3 regions of the Leptolyngbya sp. FACHB-541 genome follow, and region 1 is predicted to be linked to each of the others. Evidence: predicted binding sites of a transcription regulator. Region 1 holds the regulator's gene; each other region holds the start of a gene.
The links. Region 1 encodes NtcA, which controls nitrogen genes in cyanobacteria. Its sites were predicted from a motif close to TTTGTANNNNNNNNTACAAA; they were not measured.

Region 1 (4,236 bases):
CTGAATCCAAATTGCTGGTGAAAAAACTATTTCTATTATCTCTTCAAGATCTTAGGAAATTTCTGGCAGGAAATTTAAACCCTTGGTAGGGGCAGGTTTCGCCAAAGTGTTTGCATCGAAACAACAGAACTGTTGCTAAACCTGCCCCTACAGACATTTTGTTTGCTGGAAATTTCCTTACATCCCCATGATGGCGTAGCCCGAATCGACGTAGAGAACCTGCCCTGTAATGCCGCTAGAGAGGTCACTTGCAAGGAAAGCAGCCGTATTGCCGACTTCGGTTTGGGTGACAGTGCGGCGTAGGGGGGCAATTTCTTCAACGTGGTGAATCATGTCTAGAATTCCACCAACGGCTGAAGAAGCCAGGGTGCGGATTGGGCCAGCAGAGATGGCATTCACGCGAATGTTTTGGGGTCCGAGTTCTGCGGCGAGATAGCGGACATTCATTTCCAGAGCTGCTTTAGCGATTCCCATAACGTTGTAGTTAGGAATGACGCGAACACCGCCCAGATAGGTCAACGTGATGATGCTGCCGCCTTCGGTCATGAGGGGGCTAGCGGCGCGGCTAAGCTGCACCAGTGAGTAGGCGCTAACGTCCATCGCCAGGTTGAATCCATCGCGGCTGGTTTTGCTGAAGCCGCCGGTCAGGTCATCTTTGTTGGCAAAGGCGAGGCAGTGAATCAGAATGTCGAGCTTGCCCCATTTCTCCCCAACGGTTTTAAAGATCGACTCGATCTGCTCATCGTTTTGCACGTCGCAAGGCAAGAACAAGCTGGGTTGGAGCGGCTCTACCAGTTCTGCCACTTTCTTTTCGTACCGTCCCTTTTCGTCGGGCAGGAAGGTCACGCCCAAGTTGGCTCCAGCTTGATGAAGCTGTTGGGCGATTCCCCAGGCGATCGAGCGGTTGTTGGCGATGCCTGTGACGAGAGCGTTTTTGCCAGTCAAGTTCAGCATGAGAATCTGTGAAAAATCTTTATTTAGGCGCAACTAGGAGAATACTGGAAAACTAGGATCTAAGGATAGAGGATTCGTTTTGGTGTGGTCGTTTCACTTTAGGGCGATCGCCTTGTATCGTAGATAACATAAGCCTTTCGAGTCCCTTCATCAAAGCTCAAACCTGGCTTAATTTTGAACAAGTTCAGCGCTACCGACGCAAAGTTATGTGGATTTACTGAGGAACTTTCGATACAGGTTGGCAGATTTTGTATCGTCGTGTACAAAAAACAGTCTCGCAGTTAAGTTTTAGTGTTCTAAAGTCAGAGATCTCTCACAGGAAGCAGGGGATCTATGCATGACCTGATTCAGTCTATACGACAGTGGGTAGGGCGAGGGTATGGTAGTGACGCAAGATAGACCACCGCTAGCGAATGTATTTCGGCAGCTGAGTGGCGGGGCTTTTCCGCCTGTGGTGGAGTCGTTTGATCGAAGTAAGACTATTTTCTTTCCAGGTGATCCCGCTGAGCGCGTCTATTTTTTGCTCAAAGGAGCCGTGAAGCTGTCCAGAGTCTACGAGGCTGGAGAGGAAATTACGGTTGCTCTGCTGCGAGAAAACAGCGTGTTTGGCGTATTGTCTCTAATCACGGGACATCGCTCTGATCGGTTTTACCACGCCGTTGCTTTTACACCTGTTGATTTGCTCTCGGTTCCAATTGAGCAGGTTGAGAAGGCGCTGAAAGATAACCCTGAGCTGTCGATGCTGATGCTCCAGGGACTTTCATCTCGGATTCTGCAAACCGAGATGATGATCGAAACGCTGGCACACCGAGATATGGGTTCTCGGCTGGTGAGTTTCCTGCTGATTCTTTGCCGCGACTTTGGCATGCCCAGCCCGGATGGGATCACGATTGACCTGAAGTTGTCGCATCAGGCGATCGCCGAGGCAATTGGTTCTACCCGCGTGACAGTAACTCGTCTGCTAGGTGACCTGCGGCAAGATAAGATGATATCTATCCACAAAAAGAAAATTACCGTTCATAATCCTGTTGCCCTTAGCCAGCAATTTACTTAAGTCAACGCATCGACTCGTTCACCTCGTTCAGAATGCAGTAGGCTGTATCTGGACTGTTTCTAACCAGCGATGACCGCTCAGTTAGTCCTGATTGCAGCAATTTTAGTACTGGGGGGGGTGATCGCCACGGTGGGCGATCGCCTTGGGATGCGGGTGGGTAAAGCTCGGCTGACCCTGTTTAACCTGCGCCCCCGACAGACTGCAACGATTGTTACCGTTCTCACAGGTAGCGTTATTTCTGCTTCTACTTTTGCGCTCCTGTTTGCCTTAAGTGAGCAGCTTCGTCGCGGTATTTTCGACTATGAAGAAATTCAAGAGAACTTAACTACTGCCCGCCAAGACCTGGAAGAGGTGAGCGAGGAAAAGCAGCAAATTGAGACTCAACGAGATCAGGCGATTGAGCAACAAATGGCTGCCCGGAGGCGACTGCGACAGATTAACCGGGATTTGGAAGCGGCGGTCGCCCGTCAAGCCGGAACTGCTGCCCAACTTAACCAGGCTCAAAACCAACTCAACCAAACTCAGCGCCAACTGGGTCAGATCCGTTCTAGTTTTGAGCAGGCCCGTGCTCAACTGGGTCGGGTCACACAGCAGGCAAATAGCCTCCGGTCAGAAATTCGGGAGCTTCAGGTTGGGCGGCAGCAGTTAATTCGACAGCGGGAAGAAGAATTAGCGCTGCGGGATCAGGCGATCGCCGAACGAGAAGAACTGCTGCGTCAACTCGAAGCTCAAAGAACATTCCTCGTTCGAGAGGTGCAATCTCTTGAGCGAGAGTTTCAAGGCTTACGCCAGGGCAACGTTGCTCTCCTGCGGAATCAAGCTCTTGTGTCTCGTGCCTTTCGCATTGTTGATCCGGCTGTCGCGCCTCAGGTAATTTATCAACTATTGCTAGAGGCTAATCGAGTCGCAGTCCAAGAAATCTTACCTGATGCAGATAACTTAGATCAGCAAGTCATCGATATTACAAATGCTGAGGTTGAGCGTTTAGTCAGTCAAATTCGGGATGGACAGGAATACGTTGTGCGGATTCTTTCGGCAGGCAACTATGTCGTGGGAGAACCGTGTGTTGTAGCTGGAGAATCCTGCATTCAAGTGTTCGCGGCTGCCACCCCCAATCAGGTTGTATTTTTAGATGGAGAAATTGTAGCGTCCGTTTCTGTCAATCCATCCGCTGCCACGGACGAAGAACTGCTTGACCGAATTAGGCTATTGGCAGCGGCCTCCCAGTTTCGGGCCAGGCAGGCAGGCATATTGCTAGACATACCGCAAATTGCAGATGGTCGAACTCAAACTTTGATCAACTTTTTGCGCCAGGTAAAGCAATACAATCAGCCTGTTGAAATCCAGGCGATCGCCTCAGACATCACCTATACTGCGGGTCCAGTTAGGTTAGAGCTAGTTGCAGTTCGAGACGGCCAGGTTTTATTTGGGACAGAGCAATCCTCACCCTTATTCGTTCCACAACAACCCGATTCGCAGTCGCCTAGACCGGAACAGCCTGCCCCTAACCCAAGCAATTCAGACCGGAACAATTCAGATCGGAATAATTAGGAACAGTTCAATTGAATGAATTCTCGCAGGTTTTATTCTTCAAACCGCATGGTATCCCCGTTCTTTGACTCCAGTCAGCCAGCTATTTTGGGTTTTGATCCCGGTCGCCAAAAGTGTGGTGTAGCAGTCATGGGGCTAGACCGCAGCCTCTTCTATTGTGAGGTGATCCCCGCAGAGGAGGCGATCGCCACCATTCAGTCGTTACGCAAACAGTTTCCGATTTCGATGCTAGTGATGGGCGATCAAACCAGCTCTAAAGAGTGGAAGCAAAAGCTCAGTAGCAGTCTGTCAGAACCACTGCGAATCGTCATGGTAGATGAGCGATTTAGCACCCTGGAAGCTCGCGATCGCTACTGGCAGATGTATCCACCAAAAGGTTTGTCTCGCCTTCTACCACAAGGTATTCGTACCCTCCCCCGCCCAATCGACGACATTGTAGCGATTCTCTTAATCGAGCGTTATTTGGGCAGGTTGACGGCTTAGGCGGTTAAATCTCTGCCCGAATCGTAAACGAATAATCTCCACCTGGCTCAAGCTGGTAGTCACATTTTTCTAGGAAGCGACCTAGTGGTTCTTGAATCAGCGCTCTACCTAGAGAAGGCTCAACGGATAGCTCTCCTCGGTTAAAGCGCCACTGAAACTGCCACTGATAATCACTCGCTGTCACCTCACCTTCA
Region 2 (4,236 bases), on a different contig from region 1:
GGGAGGAGCTTATGCTACAGGCGTACTGGTGTTAATGACTTCTGCGGCAGTCGCAGTTACGCTATCCTCTCGTCGCCACGGAACCCAACGAGCAAGATTCGCTTTTGGTGCCATCACTTTAGTATTTATCTACACCACTATTGTCAATATTATTGAAAGACCTGAAGGGATCAGAATTGCTGGCTTTTTCATTGGAGCGATCGTGCTGACCTCTCTGGTTTCGCGGGTATGGCGATCGACTGAGCTACGGGTAGAGCAAGTTGAGATGGATGAAACGGCTCGTCGTTTTATTGCTGAAGCAAGCCAACAGACAATACGGTTGATCGCGAATCGGCTTAATGTTGGAGATGTCGAAGAATACCACCAGAAAGAAAGGGAAGTCCGAGAGGATAATCATATTCCCTTAGAAGATCCGGTCCTCTTTCTAGAGGTTCAAATCGTTGATGCGTCCCAGTTTGCCGATATTGTTCGAGTGAAAGGTACTATGGTCGGGAATTACCGCATCTTGAGGGCTGAAAGTGCTGCTGTGCCAAATGCGATCGCTGCCATCTTACTCTACACCCGTGACCAAACTGGCGAACTTCCTCATGCCTATTTTGGCTGGGTAGAGGGAAACCCAATTCAATACCTGTTGCGCTTCATTCTGTTCGGAGAAGGTGACATTGCAGTTGTGACTCGCGAAGTGCTGCGTAAGGCGGAGAAAGACCCTGAGCGACGTCCCTCAATTCATGTGGGTGGGTAAAGCGGAATCTCTGCCAACTATCTGCCAACTAAAAGCTAAGAGCCAATTAGGAACTCATTGACAACACTCCAAGCATTGGAGTAGGAAACTTTCTTCTTTGCGGTGATGTAATCAGCCAGGTAAACGGCATCTCGTGCAATTCCCGAAAATCTTCCTGACCCCCAGGTGTATAGCCAGGGAAGCCCCAGGAAGTATAAACCCCATACGTCAGTTACGCCTCGATCGTGTCCCGGATAGCCCTTTCCGTCAAATACCGGAATCTCTACCCAGCCAAAATCTGACTGATATCCAGTACTCCAGATCACCGTACCAATATCTGCGTGCTCACAGTCTAGAATTGCAGCTTCCTCCTCTGGCTCCCAAACTGGTTTGTAAGCGGGTTCTGTAGGCGCTTGGATATGATTCTTTTGGATAAAGTTATCAATGGTTTTCTTGATACTCTCGGCAACCGCATCTGCTTGATCCAGGTTTTGCTTTAGATCAGAGTCAAATTTGAGCTTACCGTCGCTGATCTCTTGCAATCTACCATGAAGCTGCATTCCTTCTAGGGCAAACTGGCGCAAATCAATCTCACGTCCACCATCGCGCCCGGTAACGTAGTGATTTGCTTTGGCTCTCACTTTATCTTTTTGGGGATGTTCGCTGATGGACAGGTCATAGTAGCCCATTTGGTCAAGCCAATCTACCACGTCTTTTCCTCGATGTCGACGGGGCGATCGCGGCGCACTGCCCACACACAAATGTACCTTTTTCCCAGCAAGGTGTAGATCTTCTGCAATCTGGCAGCCCGACTGTCCTGTTCCCACGACTAACACCGCTTTGTCAGACAGAGATTGAGGGTTCTTGTATTCAGATGAATGCAACTGCACAATGTGTCGGGGAAACCGTTCAGCAATTCTCGGTATTTTGGGAGAATGATAGCTGCCGGACGCAATCACAACTTGATCGGCTGTAAATTCTCCAATCGAAGTTGCTACCTCAAACTTCCCTTGGGTATCTTTTCTTACTTTTAATACCTCAACGCCTTCTTTCACGGGCGGATTAAATGATGCAGCGTATTCCTTAATATATTGAACGATCTCATCCTTCTTCATGAAACCATTTAGATCTGCACCTGGATAAGAATATCCAGGTAGCTTGCACTGCCAATTAGGAGTCACCAAACAGAAAGAATCCCAACGCTTTGAACGCCATGAGTAACCAATCTGATTTTTCTCAAAAACAATGTGATCGATGTTTCTCTCTTTCAGGCAATAGCTCATGGATAAACCTGCCTGACCACCTCCTACAATGATGACAGAGTAATGATTGTTCATTGGCTTGCTTCTTACTGGTTTAGATAACACATTCAGAGTAGAGGTTGACAAACGAGGTGTTTTGTATCTCTAGCTACGGAAGTTTTAAGTCTAAACATAAGGTCAGGGAAGACAATTCTTTTGATCAAAGCTAGTCCTCTTCATCATTCTCCCCTGTCTAAACTGACAGGTTTCTCTAGCGTTGGGGTGTAGAACCAACCAGAGTAAACGCAGCCCAATCGCGGGGATTAGGATAGGTCTGCATTGCGCTGAGCATGGATTGTCGTAATGCTTGGGCATCATCGAACTGTTGTCGATAGCGGTAGAAATTGACCATCAGTTGTGACGTGGCATCATCGGGAACTTGCCACAGGGAAACCATGACGCTAGGGGCACCCGCAGCAATCAACGATCGCGACAGTCCAACCACTCCGTCTCCTGTAATTTTGCCTCTTCCTGTATTGCAGGCACTTAGGACAACCAATTCTGCATTCAGCGACAGATCTAGAATTTCAGCGGCGGTGAGAAATCCATCTTCTTCAGCAGTGGAAGGAGTAAGGGCGATCGCCCCCTGCAAAGGATGAGTTTCGTTAAACAATCCGTGAGTAGCAAAGTGAATGATTTGAGCATCTGATAAGCGTTGTCTAATCGCAGTTTCAGTTGCATCGGTGCCCGTGATTGCAGTGGTGTTGAGTAGTTGGGCGATCGCCTCAGCTTCAGCTTCAGCATAGGGCAAAGGAGCCAGGGAACCGGGCATGGGAGCAGGATTGCCAACCACAACGGCTGTTTGGGCTGCACTGGCAGGACGCTGTTGACTCAACTCTAGTACCTGAACGGCTGATGTCGTAAGCAAGGTGTGTTGTTCAATCAAATATTGTCCATCTGGGGCTTGTAGTGCGGCGAAGGGAACCAAAAACAGGTACTCTTGTGGCACAAAAATCACTCGTTCGTTGGGGTCGTTAGGCAACAAGTCAGCAATTGGCTCAATCAGAATTTGATGAAGCTGCTGTAAGCGACGATATTGAGAGCGACGAACCTGAGGACGCTGCGATTCGACGGGATACACTTCTGCCAGAGCAACGGGGGCAGGCAAGGTGATTTCAGGATGGCTGAGGGTGACGGTACCTGCATCTAAGTCAACTGCTGTAACTTGATAAGGTTGCCAACTAGACGGTTCGCCCAACCGTCGCACCAAGTCTCCGGGGTTGAGCGCAGCATTGTCTCCTGTTCTAGATTCATGGGTGCTGGAATCACGGGCGACTCCTTCACCTCGAATGCCTTGTCGCGCCACGTTTGCCAATTCTGCGAGAGAAGCATTGGATAAACTGGGTAGCGATCGCAAATCAACCCGTCGAAACGTCACCTCTCCCGTTGGCGCAATTACCCAGATGAATAACTCCGACTCCTGGGGTTCGTTCAGGGATTGCTCAGATGCGCCATGAGGGGTATCTACTGCCTGTTCTCGGATAATGCTGTATTCGACTAGCGTGGCGTTTTGGTCGATTGCGGTTTGACGCAACTGGCTTAAGTTAGGAGGTTCTACAGCGAATTGCTCCAGATCAACACCTGCTGCATCTCTAGCAATGAGTTCCACAAATGCCCTTGCCCGTCCTCGTTCTGAGACTTCCAGGGCGATCGCAGCTTTATCCTGATCGGCTAACACTTCCTGGAGGTTGCGGTAGGTTGCTGATTGCGTTTCAAAGATTGATACTTTCAAGGCATCATTGTTGCCTAACCCTGCCCGCAACGACTCCCACACTTCTATCCCTGCAAATAGGGCTTGTTCTGCTTCAGGTAAGCGATCGAGATTAAACAAAGCATCCCCCAAGTTAGTCAGGGCAATACCTTCTCCCAGTCGTGCTCTCAGTTCGCGCATGATGATTAGGCTTTGTTCATGGTGAGTGACTGCCTGGATGTAGTCGTGGCGATAGGAGTGAGTCGTTCCCAAATTCAATAAGGCTTGGGCTTCCTGCAAGCGATTGGTTAATTCTCGCGCTAAAGCAATGCTCTGTTGGTGGTAGGTAATGGCCCGATCAAATTCCCTTGTGCCGGTGTAAGCATTGCCCAAATTTCCTAATGTTTGCATCTCACCATAGCGATCGCCAACTGACTGAGAGAGGGTTAAACTCGCGTTTTGGTAGGCGATTGCCTGTTCATAGTCCTTTTGCATGAGGTAAGCATTTCCCAAGTTCCGCAAAG
Region 3 (4,236 bases), on a different contig from region 1:
GCTCTCGCGATGGTGTAATCGCAACCATTCACGATTTACATGGACGCGGCTTTGCCGAAGCGGGAGCGTGGAGTCCTCTGTTGCCCGCTCCCAGTTCTGGTGAAGTGATGAGTATCTTAACTCGCGATCGCAGACCAGAAAGGTAAAAAAAGGAAGGGCGATCGCCTCACTAAAACAACAGCTTATAGCGGCAGGTTCATCAAAAAGGTAGAACCTTAACTCACTGCACTAGTGAAACTGATTAACCTCCCTTGAGCTTCAGTGATTTATTTGGCGATCGCCAGTCCTAGTTCAAAACTGTTGGACAAAAATTGTCTAGTAGGGTGAGAAACTCTGTCCACCTAGGCGATGTTAAACCAAAGTAAACATTTGTAAACTAAGAATATAATCTCTGCACCTCATACCCTTATGGCAATCTCGTTTGTCAATCACGCCCAAGAGTTGACCTACAATCGCACCTTAGACTACCTCAAGTCCAGCATGTTCAAGGACTCAATGCATGTCCTGGAAGACGAACCTAAGTTTAATCTGCTCTACAAAGAGACGACGCTGATTGAGGTAGAGGTGCTGCCCTGGGAGATTCATCCCTGGGAAGACTCGGAGGTGGCGATCGTCAGAGCCTCTAGCCACATCACCGTTGGCAGCACCGTAGATGCTGATTTGATTCAGTTTTTGCTATCTGAAAATCGCAAAATGCGGTTCGGTGCATTCCAGCTTGACGAAGCAGGACAAATTCTATTTGTCCACAGCATTTTGGGTGGTGAAAACATGGATTTGCTGGAGTTAGAAAGCTGTCTGCTGTCAGTGGCGGCGATCGCCACCCGCTACGACGACATCATCACCACTACATCCCCATATTCCGCTTAAGCTGCTGCAATTCCTCTTCGGTTTCCCACTGTTGAAAACTTTTTTCCAGAGGATCGTACGCCGTAGAAGTACTGCTGAAGCTGTAATCTTGATTCCATCCAGCGGTCTGCCAGCGCTGCTCAGCTTGCTGGGTGGCGCGGGTTGCCTGTGCTTCTGCTACCTTCGTCTGCACTTCCTTGCGCCGCAGCTGAATTTGCCGCTGTAGCTCGATTGTTTGCTTACTGCGATCTTTGAGCACTTCCATTTGTCCCCAAAGCTGGTTTCCTTGACTGAGTAGAGCCGCTTCCCTTTCTTCCGCAGGTTTTACTAAGTCAGTTCTTCCGGCATTTTTCGCCTTTTCAATCCGAATATGCCAGCGCTGCACTTCCTGAGCCGTTTCTAGAATTTGGTCTTGTAAACGTTTTTCGCGCGATCGCAAATCTGCCAGCAGCCGCACCGTTTCTTCTTCCTGCTCCCGCAATTTCTCTTCTAACGCTTGCAGTTCCAAATGCGGATTGTTGCGTAGAAACTCCTCCAGCCGAGTTTCTAAAAACCGACTGAAATCCTCAAATACGCTCATTATCAGGAATCCCTTGCTAGCAAAACTGCCTCTTCATCCTAGCAAGCTCCCCCTACTGAAACATAATTCCAATGGAGCAGAATAAACATCCATTCCTGCATCCGAGAGTGCAATTTTTTCTCTGGGTTCGGTAGTAGCAGCTACAAACTTGTTATAACAATGGCGGCAAACTAATCCTCAAACTTACTCACCGTAACTTTTAAATCCTCTATCTGGAGTTGCAATTTCGCTCACTTCGGAAATGTTTTGGTGTTGGAGTACCGGTTCTCCATCCGCGAAGACATATCCAAATGAGGCAATCCCAGACCAGCCAATATTTCTTGAAGGAGCGAAACCGCTGATGTTTTCTGATGCATTGCTTCTGGCACAAGTTGCCATTGAGGATTTGCCAAAATCAACTCAATTTCTAGAAACGTTTGTTGCAGAATCCTACTACTACTGGGCTTCTGTATTCATGCTGATTATCCATGCAGGTTTCCTTGCCTATGAAGGGGGAGCCTCCAGAACCAAAAACGTTTTGGCAACGATGGTCAAAAACTTGATCACGCTATCAAGCGTAGGTTTAGCGTTTTTCTTCTTCGGCTGGTGGGTTTACAATGCCTTTCCCCTATTTCCAGTCAGTGGCGGAGTCTTAGGTCCGTGGACAAATCCAGAAGCTAGTGAAACCATTGCCGCAGCAATGGTCTACGTGGAAGCTTCCTACCCCTGGTCGCCAGCCCTTGGGCCCAACACAGCCGACCATCTCACAGGAGTATTCTGGTTTGCTTTTGCGTTATTTGCCATGACTACTGCTTCTATCCTGTCGGGTGCCCTAATTGAGCGGGTCAAGATTGGCGCATACGTCATCATGTCAATTGTCTTAGGAGGCTTCACCTGGGTTGTAGGAGCCGCTTGGGGTTGGAATTACTTTGGCTGGTTGTTTAACTCCTTTGGCTATCACGACTTTGGCTGCGCTGCCGTGGTACATGGAATCGCAGGTTTCTTCACGCTAGGCGTGTTGATCAACCTCGGACCAAGAATTGGAAAATATGATGCTCAAGGAAATCCTCGACCCATTCTGCCGCACAACTTACCGCTAACAATGGTGGGGCTGTTACTCATCTTTGTAGGTTTCTATGCATTCCTCGCAGCTTGCTTAATTTTCTTACCCGGCTACTCTGCGGAGACAACCATTTATGGCACACCAATGACACTGGCATCAATTGGTGTGAATACCACTTTGGCACTAGCAGCAGGAATTATAGCTGCCTACATCTCCTCTAAAGCAGATCCGTTTTTCACCATTTCAGGCGGCTTAGCTGGCATCATTTCGGCAGGTGGCGGGATGGATCTCTACCATCCAGCTCTGGTTATTATCATTGCTTTCATCGGTGCCTTCATCATGCCGAAAGTGGCTATTTTCGTTGAGAAGATTGGCATTGATGACGCAGTAGGGGCCGTTGGTGTACACGGTTGGTGTGGACTATTTGGCTCTGTGGTTGTCGGCATTGCAGCGGCAGGCTTCCCCCAAGGAGAGTCAGTTCCAGCAATCAACTTGGGTGGACAAATTCTGGGTGCGTTTATCTGCACAGTTCTGCTAGGTTTCATCCCAGGATACGGCACAAGTTGGATTCTAAAGAAGCTAAATCTACTGCGGGTCTCCCGGCAAGAAGAAATCGAGGGGTTAGATCTGTCGGATCTAGGCGCTGAGGGCTATCCAGAGTACGCCATGATGTCTTATGTGACGCAGCAAATACCTGCTCCAACTGCCGCAGGACGACCAGTTTCCGGTTCTACAGAGCTAGCGCCTGAGTAAGGAGGAATGAAAATGATTAGTCCCTTTGAGACTTTTGAAGAGTTTTCTGCAGCAGAAGGTCCAATTTACACGTTTGCTAATAGTCCGGCTGTCATTGGTGTTTTGCTGGTCATTTGTTTATTAATTTCGCTCTACTTTGTCTATGCTTCTTTTGTGATCAAGAAAGGAGTATTGACTGGACACAATCCCATGTTTTTGGGAATTGTCATTGCAACAGGCGCACTTTCACTGGCGGATCAGGTGTATGCCAATCATATGAGGGAGGGCAACCGCCCAACTGCCAGTATCACCCAGCCTGAAAAACCTCATACAAGCCGCAACTTTCAACCGCTTGCCCTATTGGGGTTAGTGAGTGGCGGAGCAGCAACCCGTCGCCGCAAAAATCGTCCTCACCCTTCTGCTGCTATTCGTAAGCGTAGAATTCGCTAATTCTGTTCTGATTTAAGCGTTGCTGAATGCGGGTATGATTCACGGATTTCAATCCCCTTTGTAGGGTCATGGCAATGCCATGACCCTACGAAATTCATACATCAAATCAACAACACCCTGATTTGTATAGCTGTTACCACAGTTAAAAAGAAGGAGGAAAGCTTTGCTTTCCTCCTTCTTTTTAGGTCAGGGAGTTGAAGTAGCCTGAGTCGTTGAGGAATTTCTTTGCTCAATCACCACCCTTTCCCCATAGTTCAGCAACGTATCTAAAACGGCTAGTCGGTTTTCCCAAGTGCTAATCCGGTAGCTGTGGTTTAGCGATTGCAAATACATCCACCGATTGAAATTAGAACGGAAGCTGTTTAACTGCAACCTAGCCCGTTCTAACTTTTGTCGGGAGGGCTGATCCGCTAGCTCGTTGAGCGCCAGTTCCAGAGCTTCTGCCTCGGTGCGCCATTCCTCAAGCTGCTGGTCGCGCATCCAAAGCTGCCCGTTTTCTAGTAAATAGCTCCACTCTCGCTGCAAGGCGTTATATCGGGTTACTGCTGTGGCAAACGGCTGACGATAGGGAATGGGAGTATCAGTT

Region 2: a site for NtcA is predicted at 2,119-2,138, ahead of H6G00_RS18555 (MSMEG_0569 family flavin-dependent oxidoreductase). Genes of this name have one in related genera too.
Region 3: a site for NtcA is predicted at 1,554-1,573, ahead of H6G00_RS16220 (ammonium transporter). Genes of this name have one in related genera too.

What each region holds. Positions count from the first base shown of each region.
Region 1 covers NZ_JACJPC010000041.1:43,782-48,017, reverse strand. Annotated here, with positions in the region: gene fabI (enoyl-ACP reductase FabI) at 178-954, opposite strand; gene ntcA (global nitrogen regulator NtcA) at 1,334-2,008, shown strand; gene H6G00_RS06790 (DUF3084 domain-containing protein) at 2,078-3,559, shown strand; gene H6G00_RS06785 (pre-16S rRNA-processing nuclease YqgF) at 3,608-4,042, shown strand; gene H6G00_RS06780 (DUF3146 family protein) at 4,047-4,236, opposite strand, start outside.
Region 2 covers NZ_JACJPC010000086.1:619-4,854, forward strand. Annotated here, with positions in the region: partial or broken gene H6G00_RS18550 (amino acid transporter) at 1-742, shown strand, start outside; gene H6G00_RS18555 (MSMEG_0569 family flavin-dependent oxidoreductase) at 778-2,058, opposite strand; gene H6G00_RS18560 (CHAT domain-containing protein) at 2,234-4,236, opposite strand, start outside.
Region 3 covers NZ_JACJPC010000072.1:68,108-72,343, forward strand. Annotated here, with positions in the region: gene H6G00_RS16205 (hypothetical protein) at 1-146, shown strand, start outside; gene H6G00_RS16210 (hypothetical protein) at 409-867, shown strand; gene H6G00_RS16215 (TIGR04376 family protein) at 845-1,426, opposite strand; gene H6G00_RS16220 (ammonium transporter) at 1,767-3,221, shown strand; gene H6G00_RS16225 (hypothetical protein) at 3,234-3,650, shown strand; gene H6G00_RS16230 (family 10 glycosylhydrolase) at 3,837-4,236, opposite strand, start outside.